3 regions of the Paenibacillus sp. 7516 genome follow, and region 3 is predicted to be linked to each of the others. Evidence: riboswitches for the same ligand, from Rfam matches in the RefSeq annotation. Region 3 holds a riboswitch; each other region holds the start of a gene.
What was found. Region 3 has a riboswitch for cobalamin ahead of cobJ (precorrin-3B C(17)-methyltransferase). Riboswitches for the same ligand answer to the same signal wherever they lie in the genome.

Region 1 (3,282 bases), on a different contig from region 3:
AACGTCTACCACGGTGTGGCTTCTTTTCGAGCCTATATGGGTGATCAGTCGCGGCTGATGGAAGCAGAGGATATCGTGCGGACCACGCGTTTGATGTTCTGGTCGGCGGGAGCTTTTGTGCTGTTATGCTGGCTGGTAACGTTCGGCATCTGGACAGCAGGAGGTGCGCTGTTATGGAAGTAGAATCCGGGAAGCGTGGAACAGGAACGCGGGAGATCGTGTTTATCCGTCATGGGACAACATCTTGGAATGTGGAAAAGAGATACCTCGGACATACCGATATCGGTCTCCTGTCGGATGCAGAGATGGAACTGGCGCCGCTTCGCAAGTCCATTCGCGGGATCACATGGGATGCGCTATATAGCAGCGATCTGCTGCGCTGCCGGCAGACGGTGGAACGAATTGCCCCGGTACAAGCAGGACAAGCAAAGTATGATCCGCGTCTGCGTGAGATTGATTTTGGGCAATGGGAAGGGATGACGTACAATGAGCTCAAGGACAATCCGCTCTACCGGGAATGGATTAATGCACCGCAGCATGTGACGCCACCGGGCGGCGAGCCTTGGCAGGCATTTGCTGCGAGGATTGACTCTTTCGTGAAGGAGTGCCTTGTGTCCGTTTCGCCAGAGGAACATTCGGAAGAAAATCATGTTCCGGCGATAGCCGTAGTTACCCATGGTGGTGTCATTCGGTATGCCATGTCACGTCTCATACCGGAACTGGGATTCTGGGATACACAGGTCATTCCGGGGCAAGCCATTAAGGTTCGGCTTGAAAAAAGCGGAAATAGCTGGATTTCAAGCAGGGTGTCTTTTCCGTGAATCGGGTTGTAAGGATGTGCAATATAACCTATAATCACAACAGAAGTGTGACTTCAGCATGAATACATATCTCGTTATGCGCTTAAGCGCTGAGGGATGGGACATGCTCACTTGAATGGTTACAATATCAGCGACCACGGGTCCCTTGTGCGAGCAAGAGCTCATCGAGCTTATGCAAACGATGAACGGCACAATGGGTGAAATAGGGAAGCCGGTGTGAATCCGGCACGGTCCCGCCACTGTAAATCAGGACGAGCAGTCCTGTAAGTCAGGTTACCTGCCCTGGACGTATAAACCGGTGTTCCTTCGAGGAAAGGACAGCGTTTCGGGCAATTCTATGTGCATGAACAGCGGGTACGCTGTAGATGTGCAGATCGCCATATGCGAGACGTCATCCCTGATCCTGACGTAAGGATCAGGGATTTTTTTGTTCATATAGGATGAACTGAAATATTCACACGTAACGAAGAGTGCAGAACCAATCTGAAGAAGCGTAGCGCTCGCCTAAAAGCTTTCTGAAAGAAAGCTGCATCGAAAGCAAAAGCTATCCCCGGATTTTCACGTTTATAAGAGAGAATCAAAAAAATCTGGGGATAACAGCGATCGGAAGATGGTACTGCAATCGTAGTGGCCAAGTGTGGTTTTCTAGGGTCATTTTATTTAGGAACACCAATTCAGGGGAAATGGTCAGGAGCACTACTTAAGAGAGAACATAGAGAAGGGGAGAATGAACAGAATGAACATCAAGAATTGGAAAGGCATGGCGTCCCTGCTGACAGCAGCGATGCTCACACTGGCTTTGGCCGGATGTGGAAACGCAACAACGAGCGAGGGAACAGGCACGTCTACGCAGCAGCCGGCACAGGAGCAATCCCAAGGCCAGGAGCAGACGGATCTCAAAACACAATATCCACTTACGGTAACGGATGCAACGGGTGAATCCTTCACGTTTGAGAAAGCGCCAGCCAAAATCGTATCCGTGTCTCCGGCAGAAACCGAGTCATTGTTCGCCCTTGGATTGGACGAGCAGATCGTAGGCGTATCCGACTATGACGATTATCCGGAAGCTGCAACAACCAAACCGAAAATGGGCGGTGTGACGAAGCCCAATGAAGAGTCAATTATCGCAGCTGAAGCAGACATCGTATTTACAGGGATCTCCATGAGCGAAGAAGCTGTGACGAAGCTGCGCGAGCTGGGTATCACCATTTTCAAAACGGATCCGAAATCGATAGATGATGTCATGAACAACATCGAAACATTCGGCAAAATTACGGATCATCAGGAGCAGGCACAGGAGCTTATTACGAAGATGAAACAGGATGTAGCGGACGTAACCGAAGCGGTTAAGGCTGTGAAGTCGGAAGATCAGAAAAAGGTATATGTTGAATTCTCCCCGGGCTGGACTGTGGGTAAAGGCGAATTCATGGATGAACTGATCACGGTAGCCGGTGGAATCAACGTTGCTTCCGACCTTGTGGGCTGGAATGAAATTAACGAAGAGAACATTATTGCTTCCAATCCGGATGTCATTCTGTACGCCAATGATGTAATTGATGAGAACTCCAAAACATTGGATCAGATCATCAAAGAGCGCAGCGGCTGGGATCAAATCACGGCGGTAAAAGACGATGCAGTCATTGGCCTGGATGCCAACCTGCTGAGCCGTCCGGGTCCACGTGTAACGGAAGGTTTGAAAGCTGTAGCCAAAGCGATCTATCCTGACCTGTTCCAATGAGTAAAAAGCTGGCAGTGTACGGAACAGCCGGAATTCTGCTGCTTGTGCTGACTGTGCTGATCTGTACGGGCATCGGTTCAGTGGCTCTGCCTGTCCGTGACATTGCAGGCATTCTGCTTCATCACATGCCATGGATCGGAGATTGGATCACGCCCGACTGGAGTACGGCAGCCGAGCAGATTATATGGAAGGTCAGGTTCCCGCGGGTGCTGCTTGCAGTACTCGTGGGTGCATCGCTGGCCATCGCCGGAGCGGGCTTTCAGGGGGTTCTTCGTAACCCGCTGGCAGATCCGTTTACGCTTGGCGTATCGTCTGGTGCATCGGTGGGGGCTGCTTTTCTAATTTTCTTCGGATTGCAATATGCACTGATCGGAATCTGGACCTTGCCGCTCGTTGCATTTCTTACGGGTGTGATCACATTATGGTTTGTGCTCGCCCTGGCTCGTGAAGGGCGCAAAATACCGACGCACAGCCTGATTCTGGCTGGTGTGGTGATGCAAAGTTTTCTGGGAGCGGTGGTCTCCTTCCTGTCGACCATGTCGAAACAGACGATTAACGAAATTATATACTGGACGATGGGAAGTCTGGCTCTGCGTGGGTGGTCGTATACGGCCATCCTTTTCCCGTATTTTATACTGGGTCTGATTTTCCTCTGGAGCCGTGCCCGTTCCTTGAATGTTCTTGCACTGGGGGAACGGCAGGCTGCACATATCGGTGTCCAGG
Region 2 (3,282 bases), on a different contig from region 3:
TTAACAGCCTCAGCCGCCTTTTCGCCAGATGATGATGAGGTGGAGGTATTTGTTGGGGTTTGGCCACAAGCTGCGATAATACATAAAATCAATAATGACAGTACGGTAAGCGTTAGCGTTTTTCCATATCTCGAATTCATTCCCGTTCCTCCTGTTAAGCTGCCTTTTTCTTGGGATCCAGCACATCCCTCAGACTGTCGCCCAGCAAATTAAAAATGATCACCGTGCAAAATATCGCAAGTCCCGGATAAATCAACAACCACGGAGCTGTCTGCAAATATCGTCTGCCTTCATTCAGCATCGCCCCCCACTCCGGTTCGGGAGGTTGAGCACCCAGCCCCAGAAATGACAGGCCTGAGATGGATAACATCATGCCGCCCACATCCATCATCGCCATGACGATGAGAGGAGACAGCATGTTGGGCAGGATGGTTCTGGTGATGATCTGAATCTTCCGCGCGCCGCTGAAGGCTGCCGCAGCGACATACTCCTTTTGCTGAAGCGAGATCACCAGACTTCTTGCCAGTCGTGCATACTTCGCCCACCAGACAACAGCCAGGGCAATTACCGTATTAAACAGGCCAGGCCCCAGCATCCCCACTACTGCGATGGCGAAGATTAATCCTGGAAAGGCCATCAGTGTATCGGATAACCGCATCAGCACTATATCTGTCAGGCCACGAGCAAAACCTGCGATAACACCAATGGCTACACCAAGCACAAACACAATTCCGATCATCATAAATGTAAGCAGAAGCGACGTCCTGGCCCCGTAAAGGAGACGGGATAACACGCAGCGTCCAAGCTGGTCGGTTCCAAGCGGATATTCCGAACTGGCTGGCTGCAGTACCTTGGCAAAATTCGTTGCCAGTGGATCATGCGGTGCGAGCAGCGGCGCAATCATGGCGAGAATGACCCAAAGGAGGGTCAATGAACATAGAAACGTGAACCAGCGATGCTGTGTCAGAATAAGCTTAAATTCTCTCATTTTAGACATCCACGTCCAGTCGAATCCGCGGGTCATGCAGATGTGTCCAGAGATCAACGATCAGATTCAGCAATACATAGATGGTTGCCATCCAGATGACATAGCCCTGAATCAGAGGATAGTCCCTTGTAAAGATGGCATCCACCGCCATCTGCCCTACACCCGGCCATACGAACAAACTTTCCACAATGGCTGCCCCGCCGAGCAGGGCGCCTGTAGACATGCCCATGAGCGTAACGATGGGCAATAATATATTGGGTAAAATATGCTGCATCATAATGACTCTCTCCTTCACGCCTCTGGCTCTGGCCCCCGTTACATAGTTCTGGGACATCTCTTCCAGAATCACCGTACGGATCTGCCTGATATATTGGGCGATCAGAGGTAACGCCAGTGTGCATGCAGGCAATATCAGGCTGTTCCAGCCCGAACTCCCCATGACGGGAAGCAGCTTGAGCTGTACGCCAAACACCAGCATGAGCAGCATCCCGAGCCAGAAGCTCGGCATGGACAACCCGGCAAACGAAAACAGGCGTATGACGTAATCCAGCACGTTGTTTCTGTAGACGGCCGACAAAACACCCAGTGGAAACGCAATCAGAATGACCAGCAGCAGGGCACTTCCTGTTAGCCGAAGCGTGGCTGGAAGCCTGGACAGCAGAATGTCGAGCACAGGCCTGTCGTATTTATAGGACGTTCCGAAATCTCCGGTAATTACCTGTCCCAGCCAGGTTCCGTAGCGTATCCAAAACGGCTGATCCAGTCCCAGCCGGACACGCACCTGCTGTACCAATTCGTCCGACGGAGTGACCCCTGTAGACATGAGCATAAGCCTTGCCGGGTCCCCCGGAGACAGATAGGTTAGCAGAAACGTCAGAAACGAAATGCCGAATAACACGGCTGCCAGCTGAATGAATCTTTTCACAATATATCTACTCACATGTCTGACATCCTCTCCCCAATCTCCAACCCCGTACATGACTTGTCCATGCATATCAAAAAAGACGTCTCTCTCCGCTAGTACCGGATAAGGACGTCTTAAATAAACAGATTTTCAGAAAAAATCATGCTCTCTAAACACCTTCCTATCTCCCGTAGGTACTACTGTGTTGTTAAACTAGGCAGGTCTCCTGGCTCCAGAATCCTCGTCATTGCAGCACCTTCCCGGTCTAAACCAGTGGCATAACGCAGCATGACTCCTCTGTTACAGTGGCGGGACCGCGCCGGCATTACACCGGTCTTCCCTATTAAGCTTCTACCCGAAGGTAAAGCACCCAGTTCCACATATTCAATTGAAATGCATTCTGTACCAGTATAGCTGGCTCACAGATAATGATCAAAGCATTTATTCAAATTTGAAACAGCTCATCAGCCTACTCCCGCTGCTCTCTCGAACCTTTGGGGGAAACCCCTGTCACACGCTTGAACATCTTGGAAAATAACAACGGATCCGTATACCCCACAGAATGGGCAACCTCACTGACCGAAAGCGTTGAACTCTGCAGCAGCTCTGCTGCGCGATTCATCCGGTATTCAAGAAAAAAAGCCTGCAGCGACTTCCCGTACTTCTCCTTAAAAAGACCGGACAGATAGGTACGATCCAAACGCACGGACTGCGCAATATCAAGGATGGACGTCTTCTGGCTGTACCTGTTCTCCATAAACTGGACCGCTTGTCTGATGTATTCATCCTTGGTGGAAAGGGGCCTCTGCGGCTTACGCTCATCAGGGGAGGAGGAGATCAGTTCGGCAATTAATCGGTACAGCAGACTCTGGCTGAATACATCTCCACCATTGCGCGAGGAGGCTTGAGTCATCTCTGCATACAAACCATCCATTACCTTTGGATCCTTGGCTTCAAATACAGGGCATTCTGGACTCAGGTTAGCCCGCTGCATGAAAGTCTTGGCATGTACGCCCTTAAAACCGAACCAGGAGTATGTCCAAGGCTCCTTCGCATCGGCCTCATAATGAATGATGGTATCCGGCAGAATGGCGAAGCCCTGACCCTGCGTCAAATGGTACTCCTTATCTTCCATATGAACGGTTCCCCGTCCCTCATGAATGTAATGAACCACATAGGAATCTCGTACCCCCGGACCCCAATAATGAGACGGATCACAATCCTCCCAGCCGAAAAAAAGCAGCACCAGCTCCATCTGTGTCCAGTCCATGGGCACCACGTTCATCTCGATTGGGCTCACCTTCTCACTCCTTCCCTTCTTCCATATCAATATTTATCTTACTTCAGATTATAACAGGTATATTGGTTAAATATCAGCTGAAAGCGGGAC
Region 3 (3,282 bases):
GAACAGGTCGTACCCGCCTTTGCGGTAGACGATTCCGATGTCCTCGAGTACGGCACCATAACATGCCATGCCGCAGCCATTCAGAGCCACGCTGGTCTCTTTCGGCGCACTAAGTCCGCCTATAACAGCCTGCAAATGATTGGCCATCGGAACAGCATCATCCTTCTCCATATTGCAGAAGTCACAGGCCTTCACCTTAATAACGTCACCGATCGGCACCACGATGAAATTCGCTGCACGCAGTTCCTCTACCAGCTGATCCGGTTCAAAGGTCGGTACCCGCAAAATAATCTGATGCTCCGGCGTGTATTCCAGCTCGCCTTCTTCACTCGCGCATTGCGCCAGCAGCGCCATCTGGGCTGCTGTAAACTTCTTGTTGCCGACGCCAGGCGACACGCCAATCTCGAACAGCGGTGCCTTGCGTCCCGGCTCGGGTGCTTGCCGCTCAGCAGATGCCCCTGCCGTCTGCGGCGTCCCGGCTGGCACGCCTGACCCGGCTGCATCCAGCCAGCGGCTGGCCGCTTCGCCAGCGAGCTTACCGCCTGCCGCAAGCCGCGTCAGCGCCTCGGCAGCCAGTTCGGCTGCACCAGCATGCGGCACCGCCAAGGCAGCACGCGGTGCACCTTGCACCGCCGCAGGCCGCTCGGCTGCAAGCACTGCGGTACTGCCGCCCGCTGGCTGTGCAGCAGGCATGCCGGCGCCCTGCTGCCCTTGCGGCTCCATGCCTGTACTGGCGCTTGCGCCGCGCAGGGCTGTTTCCGCCGCTGGCTGTGCGGTCTGCGCATCGGGGACCGTGCCTGCTGCATCGGCGGCAGCGGCCGAACGGGCCTCCATCGCGCCGAGCGACCAAGGCTCAGCTTCCGTGCGGAGCCGCTCATGCGGTCTGAGCGGCTGTTCCGCGGTATTCAGCGTGTATTTCCGCTGATATCCGCGCGGTGTGACCATGAGTCCTTCGTACATCATGGTCGAGGAATTACCAATGATCACCGTCGTAAGCATGCCGATATCATGATTCAACATGTCTTCCAGCGTGGTCATCACGACATCCTGACGTTCACGGTAGGCACTTTTTACAAGCCCCACCGGTGTCTGGGGACTACGGTATCGCAGCAGCATCTCCTGCGTCTCCACGATCTGGCGTGTCCGGCGTCCACTGCGAGGGTTGTACAGAGCAATAACAAAATCAGCTGATGCTGCTGCTTCAACTCGGCGAATAATCGTCTCCCATGGCGTAAGGTGGTCACTCAGGCTGATCGTACATGCATCATGCATCACGGGTGCACCCAGCAAGGAAGCACAGGATTGAATGGCAGATACACCCGGAATAACTTCAACGCCAACGCCAGTTTCCGGCTTCCAGCCTTGCTCCATCAGCACCTCATACACCAGTCCGGCCATGCCATATACACCTGCATCGCCACTGGAGATTACTGCAACGATTTTACCCATCTCGGCCTGTCTGACCGCTTCCTGTGCCCGGCTTACTTCTTCGGTCATGCCTGTACGTACAATCTCCTGTCCGTCCAGAAGTGGACGAATCAGATCAACGTAAGTGTTATAACCAATGATGACCTCACTCTCCCGAAGTGCCTCCAATGCCCGTGTGGTGATATGCTCCATCGCTCCCGGGCCAAATCCGATAATCAGCAGCTTTCCTTGACTCTGCATTGCTTCTCCTCCTCCATCTCCCTGTTCACCCTTAACACGCCAATCACATCTATATCATCGCTACTTTAGCCGTTGTCTGTAACGAGCTCTTGATTATTGAGTTGCTCCGTGCAGCTCAACCTTCTTATCCCGGCTATTCCAAAACAGTGAAAAAGGACGGCTTGACCGACCTTCTTCTTCGCGGCATGTTCGATTAAATCCAGTTCCGGATCGACTGTAAAAAAACAAAAAAATCCCATCCTTATAACGGATGGGATACGCATGTACGTACACTCAAGAAGACAGTCCACGGCCCTATAGAGGATAGACCTGTGGCTGCATGGCCGCAAAGGGCCTGCCAGGCGAACCGGTTGTTCGCCCGTTTCCTGATTCTTCGTACACCACTCCTTTCCGCGAAGGGTTCGGTGACACATGCAAGGTAGGTCTCCTGGCTCTGGATCATCAGCTTCCTTTTCTGTCTTCCCCGAATGTACGAGTGACTTGGATGAAAAGGGCTTCCCCATTACAGTGGCGGGACCGCTCGGGATTTACACCCGATTCCCTGTTACCTCTTGCTCGACGCAAGAGCACCTTGCTTGTTTTCATGAATGATATTGCTTTCATCATAACACCGCTCAGGAAAAAATGTCCATGCTTATGATGTTTGTCCTTGATTCTATTTTCAGACAAAACGGAAAAAAGTTCTGATCCAGAACCGATCAGAACTTGAAATACGATGTCCATATACGAAACCCTCAATAACGATCTTACTGGATCCTTTAACAGACCTGCGTCCTGATCTGCTTATCAGGATTGATCTGCGTTTGCTGCAGCAATATATCGTCCCAGCTCAACGATGAGCGCTCCCATCTTTTCTTCCTCCGGAACAACTCGTGCTTCAATCCCTTCTTCACGCATGGCGTTCGCAGTCACTTTGCCGACAGATGCGGGAATGACACCGTCCCGGAAGGCCTGCTGCATCTGTTCCAGCTTGCCTTGGGAAGCCGCATACTTTGCCAAAAACCGTACTTGGGGACCGCTGGTGAATGCTACGGCATCAACCTCACGCTGCACAATTTCATTCAAAAGCAGTTCCAGTTCGGCCTCTTCCGGTGGTACATGACGATAAGGCAGAACCTGTCTTACCTCGGCCCCCTGTTCTTCCAGCCAGTTGACCAGCTTCGGCGCAGTCTCTCCATGAAGCTGGAGCATGACTTTCTTGCCGGCAAGATCATGTGGTGCGAATTCACGGATCAGCCCGTCCGTACTGCCGTCATCATCCCGGACCAGCGGTGCGAGCTTGCGCTTACGAAGTGAGTTCACCGTTTTGTATCCTCTTGCCGCAATTGAAGCTTCCGACAGAACATCCAGCAGTTGACCAGCTATGTCCATATCCTCTGCCATTTCAAATATGGCATCAAGTCCCATGCCTGTAGTTAATACCGCCCAGTCGGGCGGATCAGAGATCAAGGAGACGAGACCATTGCGTATGTTCCGATCGTCCAGGAATACCGTTCCCTGTGCTGGCCGCACGAGTGGAATGCCACCCATTTTCTCAACTAACAACGCCATCTCCTTGGATTTACGTGGTCCCGTCAGTGCTACACGTATACCTGCCAAATGTTGAGCCATTCA

Region 1: linked by a shared signal. The riboswitch ahead of CHI14_RS14515 (ABC transporter substrate-binding protein) and the one ahead of cobJ (precorrin-3B C(17)-methyltransferase) in region 3 are both predicted to bind cobalamin.
Region 2: linked by a shared signal. The riboswitch ahead of nikB (nickel ABC transporter permease) and the one ahead of cobJ (precorrin-3B C(17)-methyltransferase) in region 3 are both predicted to bind cobalamin.

Annotation. Positions count from the first base shown of each region.
Region 1 covers NZ_NPBI01000013.1:65,788-69,069, forward strand. Annotated here, with positions in the region: gene cbiB (adenosylcobinamide-phosphate synthase CbiB) at 1-183, shown strand, start outside; gene CHI14_RS14510 (histidine phosphatase family protein) at 174-821, shown strand; cobalamin riboswitch at 943-1,119, shown strand; gene CHI14_RS14515 (ABC transporter substrate-binding protein) at 1,558-2,559, shown strand; gene CHI14_RS14520 (FecCD family ABC transporter permease) at 2,556-3,282, shown strand, end outside.
Region 2 covers NZ_NPBI01000040.1:114,715-117,996, reverse strand. Annotated here, with positions in the region: gene CHI14_RS27140 (ABC transporter substrate-binding protein) at 1-140, opposite strand, end outside; gene nikC (nickel transporter permease) at 155-988, opposite strand; gene nikB (nickel ABC transporter permease) at 990-1,928, opposite strand; cobalamin riboswitch at 2,092-2,281, opposite strand; gene CHI14_RS27125 (AraC family transcriptional regulator) at 2,362-3,192, opposite strand.
Region 3 covers NZ_NPBI01000024.1:398,847-402,128, reverse strand. Annotated here, with positions in the region: gene cobJ (precorrin-3B C(17)-methyltransferase) at 1-1,668, opposite strand, end outside; cobalamin riboswitch at 2,069-2,257, opposite strand; gene CHI14_RS21405 (uroporphyrinogen-III synthase) at 2,455-3,279, opposite strand.